Regions from separate parts of the Lysinibacillus sp. RC79 genome, predicted to be linked through region 2. Evidence: riboswitches for the same ligand, from Rfam matches in the RefSeq annotation. Region 2 holds a riboswitch; each other region holds the start of a gene.

Region 1 (4,219 bases), on a different contig from region 2:
TATAGCGTCTATTCAAGGTATTACCGAGCAAACAAATTTATTAGCCTTAAATGCAAGCATAGAAGCTGCACGTGCTGGTGAACATGGTAAAGGTTTTGCAGTTGTCGCTGAGGAGGTACGAAAGCTAGCAGAGCAATCCAGAAATGAAACAGATGTTATTAAGCAAACAGTAGATAGCATTCTTGAAAATTCTCAGCAAACGGTAGCTGTCATTGCCTCAAACGCAGGCTTAATACAAGCTCAAAATGAGTCAGTACAAAGCACTGAGGTTGCGTTTAAAGACAATAGTGAGCTTTCTAGTTCTATTGCAACGTCAATTAGTGAGTTAATGACTAAACTTTCTCATATGTTAGAGCATAAAAATCAAGCGATAATGGCAATCCAAAGTATTTCTGCTATTTCTGAGGAGACTGCTGCATCTGCAGAACAGGTAAGTGCATCTGCTATTGACCAACAAGCGGAACTACAAAAGGTTGCAGAGTCCATCAATAATATGAACGAGGTTTCAAAAGAATTACAAGAGGTCGTTAATCGATTTAAGCTCGTTTAACTTTTTTCAGCAAAAGACTGCTTCAATATGTGAAGCAGTCTTTTTATTTATGGTAAAAGGCATTGGACTAAAAATGCCTCGTAAAGGGCTATGAGTTAACGGTGAGGTACATTGACCAAGTATTAAAACAGCACTACTATAGGAGAGGAAAGGGGACACGCTATGATGTATCTCGGTATGATTTTTTTTAAAATTGTAGCTCCAATTTTAGTGCTTTTAGTACTTGGTGCAGTTTTACAAAAGAAATTTCGCTTTAATTTAAAGGCGTTATCTCAACTTATTACATATTGTTTCATGCCCGCAGCTGTTTTTGTGAATATATATGAAACGAGTATAGAGCTGTCTGTGCTTGGGGAAGTTGCATTATTTATTCTACTCTTTATCGGAAGCCAAATGGTACTTAGTCACTTTCTAGCAAAGGGACTCGGCTTAGCAAAACCCGAGGCTGCGGTGTTTAAAAATAGTGTTGTCCTAATTAATTCAGGTAACTATGGTATTCCGGTTGCACAAATGATTTTCGTGACCCAGCCGATTGGAGTAGCGATTCAGGTCATTCTCGTAATATTTCAAAATATGACGACCTATACTTACGGCTTGTACAATTTAATCTCTTCAACAAAATCGGGCATGTCTATTGTGAAAGACTTCCTCAAAATGCCTATTATTCATGCACTTATTATTGGTGTTGCAATGAACTATTTTAATATCGCTATTCCGCAGTTTGTAAAAATTCCGATAGACCATGTGGCAGATGGCTTTATCGCAGTAGCATTAATAACTTTAGGGGCACAACTATCACAGCTTGAAATCAAATCCATGTTCAATAAAATGGTATTCATTAGCTGTTTTACACGACTAGTCATAGGGCCAGCCGTAGCATTGCTGATCATTTATGTACTTGGCCTTGACGGTGTCGTGGCACAATCACTTTTTATAGCTAGTTCGTTCCCGACATCGCGAAATAGTTCTAGTCTGGCATTAGAATATGACGTAGAATCGGCAACTGCTGCACAAACAGTATTATTTTCAACGATTGTGAGCTGTATTACAGTGACGATTGTGATTTACGTAGCGGAACTGTTGTTTACCTAACAGCTGGATGTTATTCGGAATAAGATAGAGTGACAGCCCATCTGGAGTAAGCGGTTTTCCTTCTGATTTTTAAAAATAGGATAATCACCAAAAGTTAGGGATTATACTTTTTAAAACGTATGCCATGTAAATAAGTTGATTGGAGTGGAGGCTGGGCGACTCCTTGGGGATTAGCGGCTCATCGGACGCCCCCAGGAAAGCGCCCAGCCGGAACGGAAATCAACCACACGTTATGATGATGACACAAAAATATTCAAATGAAGCTTCCATCTCTTAACAATATCTGCTACACTAGCATCAAACTTAATAGCATTAACTAGGGGAGTCTGATGAGTCAGGCTGAGAGGGAAACGCATAGAGGTTTCTTGACCCTTTGGACCTGATCTGGCTCATACCAGCGTGGGAAAGTTAACCATTATTGCACTCTACGTTATTTGCAATAACTATACCTTTACATTCTTAGCCGGATCCAAATTTTTTTTTGGATTCGGCTTTTTGTTTTTGTTGGGGTGAGCTAGATTCGGTCCTTGGAATAAATGTAAAAGGGAGCGAAGTAGTTTATGACAACAGTTAGCGACAAGAATATTACGATTATGTCAAGTTTTGAAGGAAGTAAAAAAGTTTACGTAGAAGGATCTCGACCAGATATTTTAGTGCCAATGCGTGAAATTGCTCTAAGTCCGACGACAGGAAGCTTTGGTGAAGAGGAAAATGCGCCAGTACGTGTTTATGATACGAGCGGCCCGTACACTGATCCTGCATATAAGGTGGATATTACAAAAGGATTGCCAGCTTTATGTAGTGTATGGATCAAAGAACGAGGTGACGTTGAAGAATACGAAGGTCGTACTATCAAGCCAGAAGATAATGGATTCCGTAAAGCTGATGATCCACGAATGAATGAAAATGTTTTTCCGGATTTATCTAGAAAGCCTTTGCGTGCGAAGAAAGGTAAAAATGTAACACAGCTTCACTATGCACGAAAGGGAATTATTACTCCAGAAATGGAATTTGTAGCGATTCGCGAAAATATGGACCCAGAATTTGTGCGCTCAGAGATCGCGGCAGGACGTGCTATTTTGCCATCTAATATTAATCACCCTGAGGCAGAGCCGATGATTATTGGACGTAACTTCCACGTAAAAATTAACGCCAATATTGGAAATTCAGCGGTGTCATCCTCTATTGCAGAAGAGGTAGAAAAAATGACGTGGGCTACACGCTGGGGTGCTGATAACATTATGGATTTATCTACTGGTAAGCATATTCATACGACACGTGAATGGATTATCCGTAATGCCGCGGTGCCAGTGGGAACGGTGCCGATTTATCAAGCGTTAGAAAAAGTAAATGGTGTGGCAGAGGATTTAACGTGGGAAGTGTATCGTGATACGTTAATCGAACAGGCAGAGCAAGGTGTTGATTACTTCACGATTCATGCAGGGGTATTGCTACGCTATGTGCCATTAACGGCTAATCGTGTAACAGGCATAGTGTCTCGAGGAGGCTCGATTATGGCACAGTGGTGTTTATATCACCATCAAGAAAGCTTCTTATATACTCATTTTGAAGAAATTTGCGAAATTATGAAAACCTATGATGTTGCCTTCTCTTTAGGTGATGGTTTACGTCCTGGTTCTATTGCAGATGCAAATGATGAGGCTCAGTTTGCGGAGCTAGAAACGCTAGGGGAATTAACGCAAATCGCCTGGAAGCATGATGTACAGGTGATGGTAGAGGGACCAGGGCATGTGCCAATGCATCTTATTAAAGAAAATATGGATAAGCAATTAGAGGTGTGTAAGGAAGCTCCTTTTTATACTTTAGGGCCACTGACAACAGATATTGCTCCTGGCTATGACCATATTACATCGGCTATTGGTGCTGCGATGATCGGTTGGTATGGTACAGCAATGCTATGTTATGTGACGCCTAAAGAGCATCTAGGCTTACCAAATCGTGAGGATGTTCGTGTAGGGGTTATTACGTATAAAATTGCTGCACACGCGGCAGATTTAGCGAAAGGGCATCCGGGAGCACAGCAGCGTGACGATGCACTATCTAAGGCACGCTTTGAATTCCGCTGGCGGGATCAATTCAACCTATCGCTTGATCCAGAGCGTGCAGTCGAATACCATGATGAAACATTGCCTGCAGAAGGGGCGAAAACTGCGCACTTCTGTTCAATGTGTGGCCCTAAGTTTTGTAGTATGAGAATCTCACAGGATATTCGTAATTATGCAAAAGAAGGAGACCTAAATACTACTGAAGCAATCCACAAAGGTATGCAGGAGAAAGCCGAGGAATTTAAAAAGGCAGGCAGTCAAATTTATCAATAATTATTAGAGCAGGCTTGTATCTATCAGATATAAGCCTTTTTTGGTCATTAAGATAAAAAAACTCCATGTGAGGTTGCCCTTCACATGGAGTAAAAAGTTGGATTTGGATATCAATAATATTTGGAATATGTGGAGAATTAAACGTTAGTTGGTTGTTTTACGTATGGGTTTGAAAGATCCACGCCTTCTAATGAAAGACCCATAGCTTTTGCTACACCTTCACCATATGCTGGATCAG
Region 2 (4,219 bases):
AAGGGGCTGTTAAAGTTTTCACATGGCTTTGTAGTTTTTTAATAAGCGCTTCATCACCAACTTCTCCATCAGAGAGCACAACAAATGCCTTTACTACATTTCCACGAACTTCATCCGGACTCGCGACAACGGCAGTTTCTTTTATTGCTGGATGCTTCAATAACGCATCTTCTACCTCAAATGGGCCAATCGTATAGCCAGACGATATAATGACATCATCCCCACGTCCTTCAAACCAAAAATAGCCATCTTCATCTTTATATGCACGATCTCCGGTAATATACCATTCGCCTCTAAATTGTAAATTTGTACGTTCGGGATCGTTTAAATATTTTTTAAATAACGCGGGTGTTTCACAGTGAACAGCAATATCTCCAACTTCTCCGATTGCAACAGGATTTCCAAAATCATTGATAATTTCTACAGTATTACCCGGAGTAGGTTTCCCCATTGAGCCCATTTTAGACTCCATCCCTACCATTGTACCAACAAGTAATGTATTCTCTGTTTGTCCATAACCATCTCGTACTTGTAAATTAAAGACCTCGGAAAATACTTTTATCACTTCACTATTTAAAGGTTCACCCGCTGACACAGCCTGACGTATTGTACTTAAATTGAAATCTCGTAAATTTTCAAGCCCCGCCATAAATCGATATTCGGTTGGCGTGCAACACAGAATATTAATATTGAATTTTTCAAGCAGTGCAAGGTATGTTGCCGCATCAAAGTGACCTTTGTAAACAAATGCTGTTGCACCACTTCCTAAAGTAGCAAGGAACGGACTCCAAATCCATTTTTGCCAGCCAGGAGCTGCTGTAGCCCAAACAATGTCACCTTCTTGGACACCTAACCAATTTGGTGCAGTAGTTCGTAAGTGTGCGTAACCCCAGCCATGTGTATGTACCGCTGCCTTCGGATTGCCTGTTGTACCACTCGTGTATGCTAAAAATGCAATGTCTGTACTCTTAGTTGGTGTAGAACTTATATAGGTTGTTGGTTGGTTTTGCATTTTTTCAAGCAATGCCTGCCAAGATCCATGTGCATGACCAATGACAAATTGCTGTATTTCTTGTAAATTTTCCACATTATCAAATTGTTCAATATAAGGCTCAAATGCAATAACACCTTTTGCATTGGCATGATTGATTCGATATTCAATATCCTTCGTTCTCAGCATTTCTGAGCTAGGTATTATGGTTAAACCTGTCTTTAAGGCTGCAATATAGACGATATACGCTTCAACTGATCTCGGCACCATGACTAAAATAACATCACCTTTTTTTAAACCTTGAGATGTAAATACATGTGCTGCCTGATTCGCCTTTTCAAGTAAAGCTGTATATGTTATATACTGAATTTCCTCATCTTCGTTATAAACTACTAATGCATTTTTCGTAGAATCTTGTGCATATTTTTCAATTTCCTCTGAAATGTTATACCATTCTGGTGCGATTAAATCTTCTCTTTTCATGGCATGTGCCCCCTTTATTACGCTCATTATAAAACTCAATTTTTATCATTTTCAATGGAATTCACTCTAATTCATTAAAGTCGTGACAACTATCATGCTCTGCTATATGGCATCAGTCACGTTTTAGTTCTATCAATTTCAGCTTGGTGTAATTGTTGCTGTCGCTTCGCTTTCGCACAGAAAACATTTGTTGCTGTCGCTTCGCTTTCGCACAGAAAACACTTGTTGCTGTCGCTTCGCTTTCGCACAGAAAACATTTGTTGCTGTCGCTCCGCTTTCGCACAGAAAACACTTGTTGCTGTCGCTCCGCTTTCGCACAGATAAAAATTCCCTATTGAACACGAATGAATAATATGGTACATTTTGGACAACTAAAAGCATAATTGCAGGGGGACTCATTTAGAGTTGAGAAGGTAAAACCTGACCCTTTGAACCTGTTAGTTAATACTGACGTAGGGAGCAATACACATCTAATTACTGATGAAAGGCTCTTTTACGTGTTTTTTTTACACGAAAAAGGGCCTTTTTTGCACGCTTACGTCCATCCAAAAGGAGGACTTAAATTGATTTTTCAAACGATCCGTAAACAAAATCCACTTATTCATTGCATTACTAATTATGTTGTGGCTAATTTTCAAGCAAATGGCTTATTAGCAATAGGTGCTTCTCCAGTCATGGCTGATGACAGTCATGAGGTTGAAGAAATGGTCGCAATTGCCTCAGGTTTTTTGATAAATATTGGTACCCTTAATGAACGAATGAAAGAATCAATGTTACTTGCAGGAAAAAAAGCAAATGCTCTTGGCATTCCCGTTATTTTAGATCCTGTTGCTGCAGGTGCAACAACATACCGGAAACAAACGGTACAACAATTACTGGAGGAAATAAAATTTGCGGCTATTCGTTGTAATATTGGTGAACTTGCAGCTATTGCCAATGTAGAATGGCAACAAAAAGGCGTAGATAGTGGTAGTGGTTCCATTTCTTTAGAACTTGAGGCACAGCAAGTAGCTCAACTCTACAATTGTATTGTGATTGTGACCGGTGAAAAGGATTTTATTACTGATGGCGAACATCAGCAATGGGTTACAGGTGGAAATTCTCAAATGACAGAAATTACCGGAACAGGTTGCTTATTAAGTGCAATTTGTTGTGCCTCCTACGTCTCAGGAAAAAAACTATTTGACCAATTGGTAGAAACTTTATCGCTTTATAAAAAAGTGGCAGAGCGAGCCGCTTCTTCAACTCAATATATTGGCGATTTTCAAATTGCAGTATTGAATGAATTACATCGCCTTTCCAAGGGTGGTGAAGAATGATGCATATTGTAACGACAATTGCTGGTTCAGATAGTGGTGGCGGTGCAGGTATACAGGCTGATTTAAAAACATTTCAGGAATTAAAGGTGTTTGGAACGTCTGTTATTACAGCTTTAACGGCCCAAAACACACTTGGTGTATCGGATGTCTTACCAATTGAAGTTAGCTTTGTTGAAAAACAACTTATAGCGCTAGTCGAAGATTTTTCAATTAGTGCTGTTAAAACAGGAATGCTGTTTTCCTCCGAAATAATCCAATCAATTGCACAGATTTTAGCTGAAGTGAAAATTCCGCTTATTGTAGATCCTGTCATGATTGCAAAAGGTGGCGAAAGCTTATTACAGCAAGAAGCAATTGAGGCATTACGTAGTTTTTTGCTACCTTTAGCAACAATTGTAACACCGAACATTCCTGAGGCAGAAACCCTTTCTGGAAGGAAAATCAACTCTTTAACAGATATTAAAGAAGCAGCTCAAGTCTTATTACAAATGGGCGTTCAATGCGTCATTATTAAAGGCGGTCATTTAGAGGATCAATGTTATGCTACTGATTATGTATTTTTTCAAGACGGTCGGTCATTTTCCATGCAGTCTACACGTATTGCAACAAAAAATACGCATGGGACAGGCTGTACGTTTTCCGCTGCATTAACTGCCTTTCTTGGTCGTGGACTACCTCTAGAAGAAGCGATTGAGGAAGCTAAAAAATTTATTCAATTAGCAATAACGCATGATTTATTTATTGGTAATGGCCATGGTCCAACAAATCATTTTGCCTATCAAAACTATAAGGATTCTTGCGAGGTGATCATTCATGAAACGTGACGATCTACAGCTATATTTTATTATGGGTACAGATAATGTTTTCAAACAAGATCCAATAAATGTTTTAGAGAAAGCTCTCCAATCTGGAGTTTCCATGTTTCAATACCGTGAAAAAGGGCCAAATGCACTTACTGGGAAAGCCTATGAAAATTTTGCTCGGAAATGTCAAAAGCTCTGTCAGCAGTATAATGTTCCGTTTATCGTCAACGATGATTTAGAGCTAGCTATAAAACTTAGAGCGGATGGTGTTCATATTGGACAAGAGGATTTTCCTGTGTCGAAGGTACGTAAAAAAATTGGCAACATGATTCTAGGTGTTTCTGTTCACTCACAAGCTGAATTACAAACTGCTCTACAATACGGTGCTGATTATGTAGGAATTGGTCCGGTTTTTTCAACCACTTCTAAAAGCGACGCCAAACCACCTAGTGGAACTGATTTTTTACAGCAAGTTCGGATACAATATCCGGAGCTTCCTATCGTTGCGATTGGAGGCATAAATTGCTGGAATGCACATACGGTATTTAAAGCAGGTGCGGATGGAATAGCAGTTATTTCTGCCATTTGCGAAAGTGAAGATATTTCAAATACAGTCTCTACAT
Region 3 (4,219 bases), on a different contig from region 2:
TGCCCAGCTATTAAAGGGCATGAAAAAACGATCCTAACAGATAAAACGATGGTTCATTGCTTTATAGTAATGAGTCATCGTTTTTTGTGAAATTAGTGAATTTTTTATGAAAAGCAAAATTAATCTTGCAAACAAATAGATATAAATGTAATAATCGATGATAGTAATAAAATATTACTATCATTTTTTTATATTATTATGTTAAACGGTTTGGAGGAGAAGTTAAAATGACCACTATAATGAATTCATTTGGTTTTCTAAGTTTTAAGCTAGCAGAGGCTTTAGAGGAAAATCTCGAGAAATATATTAGCGAAAAATTTCAAATGAAATCCAGAGAAGTCGGGATCATGATTGCTGTAAAAGAAAAAAAACTTAGTCAAATTCAAATAGGGCAAATTTTAAAGTTGGATAAAAATAGTGTCCGCTTTTTTATCGATGGTCTAGAAGAAAGAAATTATGTTTATAGGGAGAAAAATCCAGAAAATAGAAGAGAGAATCTAATATGCCTTACGGAACAGGGTGAAAATTTGGCAGAAGAATTATTGAAGACCCTTTCAATTTCTGAGAATGATGTTTTGAACGTACTTTCATTGGAAGAAAAAGAGCAATTGAAAAGCATATTGACAAAAGTATATGAAAATCGTGAATAGGGTTTAAAACCTTATCAATAAAAATGAAAGAGTGATGACATATGAAAGCAGTAGAGGTTATGAAGGAGTATTTAAAAAGAGCACAAGAAGAGGGTCAAGATTTATCTGATATGTATGCAGATCATGGGGAATTGAAAAATTTTAAAGGTGAAATTTTAAAAGGAAGAAAAGAGATACAGAAATTTTACACTTCACCTATGCCGAAAGGGTTTAAGTTAACTATCCAAAATATTGAAGGTGATGATACAGAATGTATTGCTACAGTTTCAACTACTTGGGATGGTTTGCCAAACCCAGTGATTTTGGAGGAAAAGTTGATTCTTGAAAATGAAAAAATAAAATCGTTTACGATGATCCCAAAATAAAAGGAGAGCTCTTCCTATGACTGAAAAGGACACGAAATATTGGATTGGCGTGGCATCTCTCAATCATGTGCAAAAAGGGGTTGAGGGAGGATTCAGTCAGCTATGCCACGGCAAAGAAAGACCTTTGAAACGAATGAGAAAAGGAGACTGGATTATATATTATTCTCCTAAAAAAAGTCTAGATGGTAATGAACCTGTAAGAGCGTTTACTGCAATTGGAAGAGTAAAAGACGAGCGAATATACGAGTTCCAAATGGCAGCAAATTTTATTCCTTTTCGAAGAGATATAGACTTTTATAAAGATGCAAAAGCAGTACCAATAAAAAGGATCTTAGATTATTTAGAATTTGTAGAAGACAAATCGAAATATGGCTATAAATTCAGATTCGGTCATTTTGAAATAAGCAAAAAAGACTTTTTATCAATTGCTCATGAAATGGGATTACCATTGAAGTATGGGTGAATTTGGTAGGAACAAAAAACGCTACTTTCTTAATTAATTGTCATTAAGAAAGTAATGTTAAATTGCTATTAATCATTATTTAAGCCAAGTGTTAAGGTTAGTTACAAATACTGTTTTACGCAAATTGCTAGCAATGACAATGCCTAAGACAGCACCAATAGTACTTGAGGTTAAAAAAGCCGGCATGAAAAATAAAGCAGCAACGGATGTCCCCATTAATAAATGTGCGTAAGGTACTGCAATGAGTGAGGCAATAATACCTGTCCCAAACATTTCACCGACACCTGCAAGCCATTGCTTGCCGCTGTATTTATAGGCAAGAGCTGCACACAAAGCGCCAATAACACTGCCAGGTATAGCTAATAGTGAGCCTGTGCCTGTTAAAATACGAATAATGGCTGTGACAAAGGCGACCATAACAGTAGGCACTGGTCCAAGAATGATAGCGCTAATAACATTAATAGCATGTTGTACAGGATAGGCACGTGCAATTCCCGTTGGTATTGAAATAAAGGTAGAACCTGCTACGGCAATTGCTACTAATAAGGCCATGATTGTTAGTTTTCGAATTGACATAATTTCCACTCCTTAGAAATATGAATTTTTATAGTTATCGCCGGTAGACATGGAATTTCCGCCGCAAAAAGCGTGAGAAACGCCGCTAAACATGGGAATACTGCAGCTAGAGCGTGAAAAAGCCGCTTCCTAAAAACAATAGGAAGCGGCCCTGCATTTACATAACAAAAAGCAAGTGTCGCCACTTCCCTCCGCTAGTGTGAACTAGATCAGGTTCAAAGGGTCCGTATATGATAATATACGTCTCAGCCTTTTAAAGACTCCCCTAGTGGTAAAAGGATTAAATTGTTGGTTTTTCACATAATAATGTAGCATACTACTCAAAATAGTCAATAACTTTTCAGACTATTTTGTATCAGGATGCATAAGGTGTGGTGCTTTTTTCATTGTCCAAATAAGGGCAAGGAAGAAACAAGCCATTAAAATAATAGACCCGAAAATATAAGGACTGTTCATATTCCAATCGAATAATATACCTGCTAAAGCTGGACCAATCATATTACCAAGACTCATATAAGCATTGTTCAGACCAGCTGCATAGCCTTGTTCATTCTCAGCAAGCTTTGAAATCAATGTGTTGACAGCTGGACGAATCAATGTCGTAGCTGTAGAGAAGATTGTCGCTACAATTAAAATAAGTGCAAAACCAGATGCGAATAATATTAAGAAAATCGAAACGGCTGCAATAAATAAATTGACTAACACTACTTTCATTTCGCCGAAGCGATTAAACAGCGGTGTAATAACAAATATTTGTACAACAACACCAAAAGCGCCGCCCATAACTAATATAATGGCGATATCAGTAGGTGTGTAATTAAACTTCTCTGTAACAAATAATGATAGTGTTGTTTGGAAGTTAGCAATTCCGAAAGAGAATACAAGCATGATAATTAGCATGACAAAATAAGGCATTCGGACTGAACGGGCCATCTGCTTTACAAGATTATCCTGCTTCTGCGCCTTTTTCGCGGTGTTCGGTTTTGTAGCAGGTAATAAAAAGAACGATAAAATAGCTGCTAAGATAGCTGCACATCCAGCAGTATAAAATGGAAAATGCAAACTAACTTTTGAGAGGAATCCACCGATACCTGGTCCGATCATAAAACCCAAGGACATTGCTGCCCCTAGCATACCCATACCTTTTCCTCGTTCCTCATACGTTGTGACATCTGCCACAAAAGCCATTATAGGAGGAGCCACAAATGCAGAACCAAGACCACCTAAAAAGCGTGCCAAGAAGAGCATCCATACATCTGTAGAAAGCCCGAAACCAATTTGTGCAAGTCCTGTTACGATAAGACCAAAAATAATGAGATTTTTTCGACCGTATTGATCCGAAAGATTCCCAGCGATTGGAGAAAATACGAATTGTGCAAAGGCGAACGTTGCAATCAACATACCAAGTACTTGTCCTGCAGCACCAAATAGTTTTAAATACTCAGGCATGACAGGAATAATAATTCCGATACTCCCCATTGCGATAAACATATTAAACATTAAAATATACAAAGCCGCCTTGTTAGACTTCTGCTGGGTCATCGAATACCCCTTTCTTTAATCAAATATACTACAGTCTACCACAAGGCTTGTACGTTTGCTATTGACTATAAGTCTGAGATTTACAAGTAAATTCATGGGGATTCTTTTATTAACACAAATACGGCCAGCTAGTTTTTTCACAGAAGTGTATCTCCAGCTAAACGAAAAAAGCTGTTCTCAACGTTTGTAACGTGAGAACAGCTATAAGTGGGTTAAAATGGTTTATCGAATACTCATTTTAAATTCTAAAAACAGCTCATTGTATTTGCCTAAGTAATCAGGACCTAGATTTTTATAAACTTCTAATGTTTTACGTTGTTCTTCAGAAGGATAGAAGCGCTTATCAGATACAACTTCTTTATCCATTAATTTCATCGCTGCAATATTAGGGGTAGAATAGCCTACATAATCAGCATTTTTAGCCCCTGATTTAGCTTTCAGCATAAAATTAATGAAGGCATGTGCACCATCTATATTTTTTGATGTTTTTGGGATAACCATATTGTCAAACCATAAATTTGAGCCTTCTTTTGGTACAGCAAAGTCTAATTCTTCATTTTCTGACAACATGTCAGCTGCTTGACCAGACCAAGTGAGTGCCACAGCAGCTTCATTATTAACCA
Region 4 (4,219 bases), on a different contig from region 2:
TACTGGATTCTTATATTGCCCATCAAAAGGAAGTCGTGACGAACCGCTCCATTTATGATTTGCAAAAGGCTAAAGATCGTTCGCATATTGTTGAAGGCTTGATCAAGGCGCTGTCCATTTTAGATGAAGTCATTGCAACGATTCGTTCTTCTAATGATAAACGAGATGCGAAAACGAATTTACAGGTGAAGTTTGATTTTACAGAAGTGCAATCAGAGGCAATCGTTAGCTTGCAATTATATCGTTTAACAAATACAGATATCACAGAACTTCGCAATGAACAAGATGAATTAAATAAACTTATCGCCAAGCTTGAAGGTATTCTTAATAGTGAAGCAAAACTTGTACGTGTTATTAAACAGGAACTACTTGACATTAAAAAGCGCTTTGCAGAGCCACGTCGTTCAAAAATCGAACAAGAAATTGAAGAAATTAAAATTACGTTAGATGTTCTTGTCCCAAGTGAAGAGGTCGTAGTGACTGTCACAAAGGATGGCTATATTAAGCGTACATCTACACGTTCACATGCAGCTTCGAATGGTCAAGATTTTGCGATGAAGGATTCCGATTATTTGTTATATGAAGCGAATTTAAATACGCAGCATCATCTATTACTGTTCACAAATCGAGGCAATTATATCTATCAGCCTGTCCATGAACTACCTGATATTCGTTGGAAGGATCTTGGTCAGCATATTTCAAGTATTGTGCCAACCGGGGAAGATGAATCTATTATTGCTGTATACGGTTTTGAAACATTCGAACAGGCCAATACGTATATTTTAACGGCTACGAAAGATGGACAAATTAAACGCTCACTTTTAGCAGATTATGCCGTTACACGCTATTCGAAGCCAATCAAAACGATGAATGTCAAGTCAGGCGATGAAATGATTTTTGTAGATATCGTGACGGACGAGGCAGAACTAATGTTAACGACAGATACGGCTTATGCTATTCGTTTCCCAATGGAGGAATTACCAGTAACAGGTGTAAAAACAGGCGGCGTCAAAGGAATTACGCTGAAAGAGGGAGAGGCATTAGTCGGCGTTAATGTTTTACCGCCAAATGACACGGCATATGTTGCGATTGTGACGCAGCGTGGTGCAGTGAAGAAAATGAATGTAGCCGAGGTAGAAATGACTAGTCGTGCGAAACGCGGTTTAAAAGTGTTAACAGAATTAAAAGCGAACCCACATCGTATCGTGGCTGTAGTCAAGGCTACTAATGACGAACAGCTGATCATCGAAACAGAAAAAGGCGTACAAGAGATTATTGATGTACAAGCATTAACTCGAGCAGATCGCCATTCAAACGGTTCCTTTAAAGTAGATATTGCTACAGACGGTGCCATTTCACATGTATTAACGGCCAAAAAAGAAGAGAAATAAAACTAATTTTCTAGCCCACGCTCCTTTTGAGAGCTGGGCTTTTTATATCTAAATTGAAAAAACAAGCTTTAAGCTATGCCTAATCTATACAATCTAAAGAAGGGAGGGAATCGTTGAATTCAGAAAATAGAATTCAAGATAGAGATGGGCTTTTATATTTACAGCGCTTTCGGCAAATAGAGCCTTGTCATTTCCGGATAGTTATGGGTATAATAATCACGAAAAGTTCATATGGAAAGAATGTAGGGGGGCTGGTGTTGCCAGCTGAGATTGTGTCCGATAGACGCTGACCCTTTGAACCTGATTTGGCTCGTACCAGCGTAGGGAACATCTATTCAAAAAATTTAAATTTTTGATACTGATTACAAAACGTCTGGGAGGAATCCTAGGCGTTTTTTATGTTACAAGCAATTGTTGTATGCACAAAACTTGGGTGCAGACATAAAGTGAATACGCTTTCTTCTGGTCAACACATTCATTCATGAACACTTTCAAACTACTTACTGGGAGGATTCAGCATGAAAAAATGGTTATTGATCCTGTTGGCTGCGCTTTTAACATTAGCGGGCTGTAGCGAAAAAGAGGATAAAAAGGATGCTAAGGGATTAACAAAAGTATCGGTCGTTCTCGACTGGACACCGAACACAAATCATACAGGCTTATATGTAGCGAAAAAACTTGGCTACTTTAAGGAACAGGGCTTAGATGTTGATATTTTATTACCTGGCGAAGCGGGTGCAGATCAGCTTGTGGCATCTGGTAAAGCTCAGTTTGGTGTAAGCTATCAGGAAGGGGTTACACAGGCACGTGTGCAGGATGTACCTTTAGTATCGATTGCAGCGATTATTCAACATAATACTTCTGGCTTTGCATCCATTGCATCAAAAGGGATTACGTCACCGAAGGATTTTGAAGGTAAAACATATGGTGGCTGGGGTGCACCACTTGAACAGGCAGTACTACAATCACTTATGCAAACAGAAAATGCGGATATTAATAAGTTAGATATTGTCAATGCAGGCGATATAGATTTCTTCACAATGATGAAAAAAGATATTGATTTTGCGTGGATTTATTATGCATGGACAGGTATCGAAGCAGAACAACGTGGTGAAAAACTGAACATGTTATATTTAACAGATTATAGTGATCAGTTAGATTATTACACACCTGTACTTGCAACAAATGAAAAAATGATTAAGAATGACCCAGAGACGGTAAAAGCATTTGTCGCTGCTGCAGCAAAGGGCTATGAATATGCGATAAAACATCCAAATGAGGCAGCTGATATTTTACTAGAAGCGGTACCTGATTTAGATAAAAACCTTGTGCATAAAAGTCAGGAATGGCTAGCAGATAAGTATCAAGACGACGCTGCACAATGGGGCGAGCAAAAGCTAGCTGTCTGGGAAAACTATGCGAAATGGATGGCCAGCAACAAAGTTTTAGAGGGCGAATTTAACGCAAAACAAGCATTTACAAACGACTTTTTACCGAAAAAGGAGACAAAATAGTATGGCAAACTCATTAATAAGTGTACAAATTATCCCGAAAACTGAAAAATATGAAGATGTGATCCCATTTGTCGATGCAGCGATTATGGTTATCGACGCATCTGGGGTGAAATATGAAGTTCATCCATTAGAAACGACAATGGAGGGTGAGCTATCGACTTTACTACAAATCATTGAAAAAATGAATGATAAGATGATTGAGCTTGGCGCTATTAATGTCATTACACAAGTGAAAATTTTATATCAGCCATCCGGTATTACTATGGATACACTAACGGAGAAATATCAGTGATGAGGCAGGCTTTCAAACAAGGAAGGACGATAATTTTTATCGCCTTCCTCTTATTCATATGGGAACTAATTGTCCGTTTTGCAGACGTGCCACATTGGCTATTGCCCGCACCAAGTGCCATTTTAAAAGAAGGCTTGCAATCGTATGAGACGTTTGTGCCACATGCTTTTGCGACTGTTCAATTAGCACTTCTTGGTCTAGCCATCGGGATATTATGTGGATTAACGGTTGCCGTGCTATTACATCGTTTTACGTTTGTGCGGGAGCTATTTTATCCTATTCTCATTATGTCGCAGAATGTCCCTGTGCTCGTCCTAGCACCGTTATTAATCATTTGGTTTGGCTTTGGTTTATTGCCAAAGCTCATTATTATTTGTCTTGTGTGCTTTTTCCCCATCGTTATTTCGGCAATGGATGGCTTTCGTCAAACCTCACCTGAGCTGAAGCATTATTTTGAGATGATTGGTGCAACGAAAGCACAAACCTTTTGGAAGCTTGAATGGCCATTTGCGTACCCGGCAATTTTTTCAGGCATTAAAATTGCGGCAACGTATAGCGTAATGGGGGCTGTCATTGCAGAATGGCTAGGTGCGAAAAAGGGAATTGGTGTCTATATGACATTGGCACAATCTTCATTTCGGACGGATCGTGTATTTGTAGCGATTTTTGCTATCATTTTTTTAAGTTTACTATTATTTAGTGCTATTCAATTATTAGAAAAACTTGTTGTGAAGGGGAGAGGACTCCATGCTAAGCATTCAAAACATTGATAAATCCTTTGATGCTCTTCCGGTTATTCGAAATTTATCTTTTGAGGTGAAGGACGGCGAATTTGTGGCGATTATCGGTCCGTCAGGCAGTGGAAAAAGTACACTCTTTCAATTAATTGGCGGTGTTTCTTCTATTGATAAGGGTGCCATTTTATTAAACGATACAGATATCCAGCAAAAAAGAGGAACGATTGGCTATATGCCTCAGCAGCCATGCTTATTACCATGGCGTACGATAGTAGAAAACGTCAC

The links. Region 2 has a riboswitch for thiamine pyrophosphate ahead of thiM (hydroxyethylthiazole kinase). Riboswitches for the same ligand answer to the same signal wherever they lie in the genome.
Region 1: linked by a shared signal. The riboswitch ahead of thiC (phosphomethylpyrimidine synthase ThiC) and the one ahead of thiM (hydroxyethylthiazole kinase) in region 2 are both predicted to bind thiamine pyrophosphate.
Region 3: linked by a shared signal. The riboswitch ahead of thiW (energy coupling factor transporter S component ThiW) and the one ahead of thiM (hydroxyethylthiazole kinase) in region 2 are both predicted to bind thiamine pyrophosphate.
Region 4: linked by a shared signal. The riboswitch ahead of ABH968_RS11415 (ABC transporter substrate-binding protein) and the one ahead of thiM (hydroxyethylthiazole kinase) in region 2 are both predicted to bind thiamine pyrophosphate.

What each region holds. Positions count from the first base shown of each region.
Region 1 covers NZ_JBGCCD010000016.1:106,160-110,378, forward strand. Annotated here, with positions in the region: gene ABH968_RS16095 (methyl-accepting chemotaxis protein) at 1-550, shown strand, start outside; gene ABH968_RS16100 (AEC family transporter) at 713-1,642, shown strand; TPP riboswitch at 1,951-2,065, shown strand; gene thiC (phosphomethylpyrimidine synthase ThiC) at 2,203-3,981, shown strand; gene ABH968_RS16110 (catalase) at 4,119-4,219, opposite strand, start outside.
Region 2 covers NZ_JBGCCD010000014.1:127,928-132,146, reverse strand. Annotated here, with positions in the region: gene mbcS (acyl-CoA synthetase MbcS) at 1-1,474, opposite strand, end outside; TPP riboswitch at 1,852-1,950, shown strand; gene thiM (hydroxyethylthiazole kinase) at 2,038-2,793, shown strand; gene thiD (bifunctional hydroxymethylpyrimidine kinase/phosphomethylpyrimidine kinase) at 2,793-3,617, shown strand; gene thiE (thiamine phosphate synthase) at 3,607-4,219, shown strand, end outside.
Region 3 covers NZ_JBGCCD010000019.1:44,047-48,265, forward strand. Annotated here, with positions in the region: gene ABH968_RS17320 (VWA domain-containing protein) at 1-37, shown strand, start outside; gene ABH968_RS17325 (MarR family winged helix-turn-helix transcriptional regulator) at 240-650, shown strand; gene ABH968_RS17330 (hypothetical protein) at 692-1,015, shown strand; gene ABH968_RS17335 (EVE domain-containing protein) at 1,032-1,478, shown strand; gene thiW (energy coupling factor transporter S component ThiW) at 1,554-2,054, opposite strand; TPP riboswitch at 2,224-2,331, opposite strand; gene ABH968_RS17345 (MFS transporter) at 2,400-3,596, opposite strand; gene ABH968_RS17350 (ABC transporter substrate-binding protein) at 3,819-4,219, opposite strand, start outside.
Region 4 covers NZ_JBGCCD010000009.1:136,371-140,589, reverse strand. Annotated here, with positions in the region: gene parC (DNA topoisomerase IV subunit A) at 1-1,391, shown strand, start outside; TPP riboswitch at 1,626-1,735, shown strand; gene ABH968_RS11415 (ABC transporter substrate-binding protein) at 1,910-2,905, shown strand; gene ABH968_RS11410 (thiamine-binding protein) at 2,907-3,197, shown strand; gene ABH968_RS11405 (ABC transporter permease) at 3,197-3,967, shown strand; gene ABH968_RS11400 (ABC transporter ATP-binding protein) at 3,945-4,219, shown strand, end outside.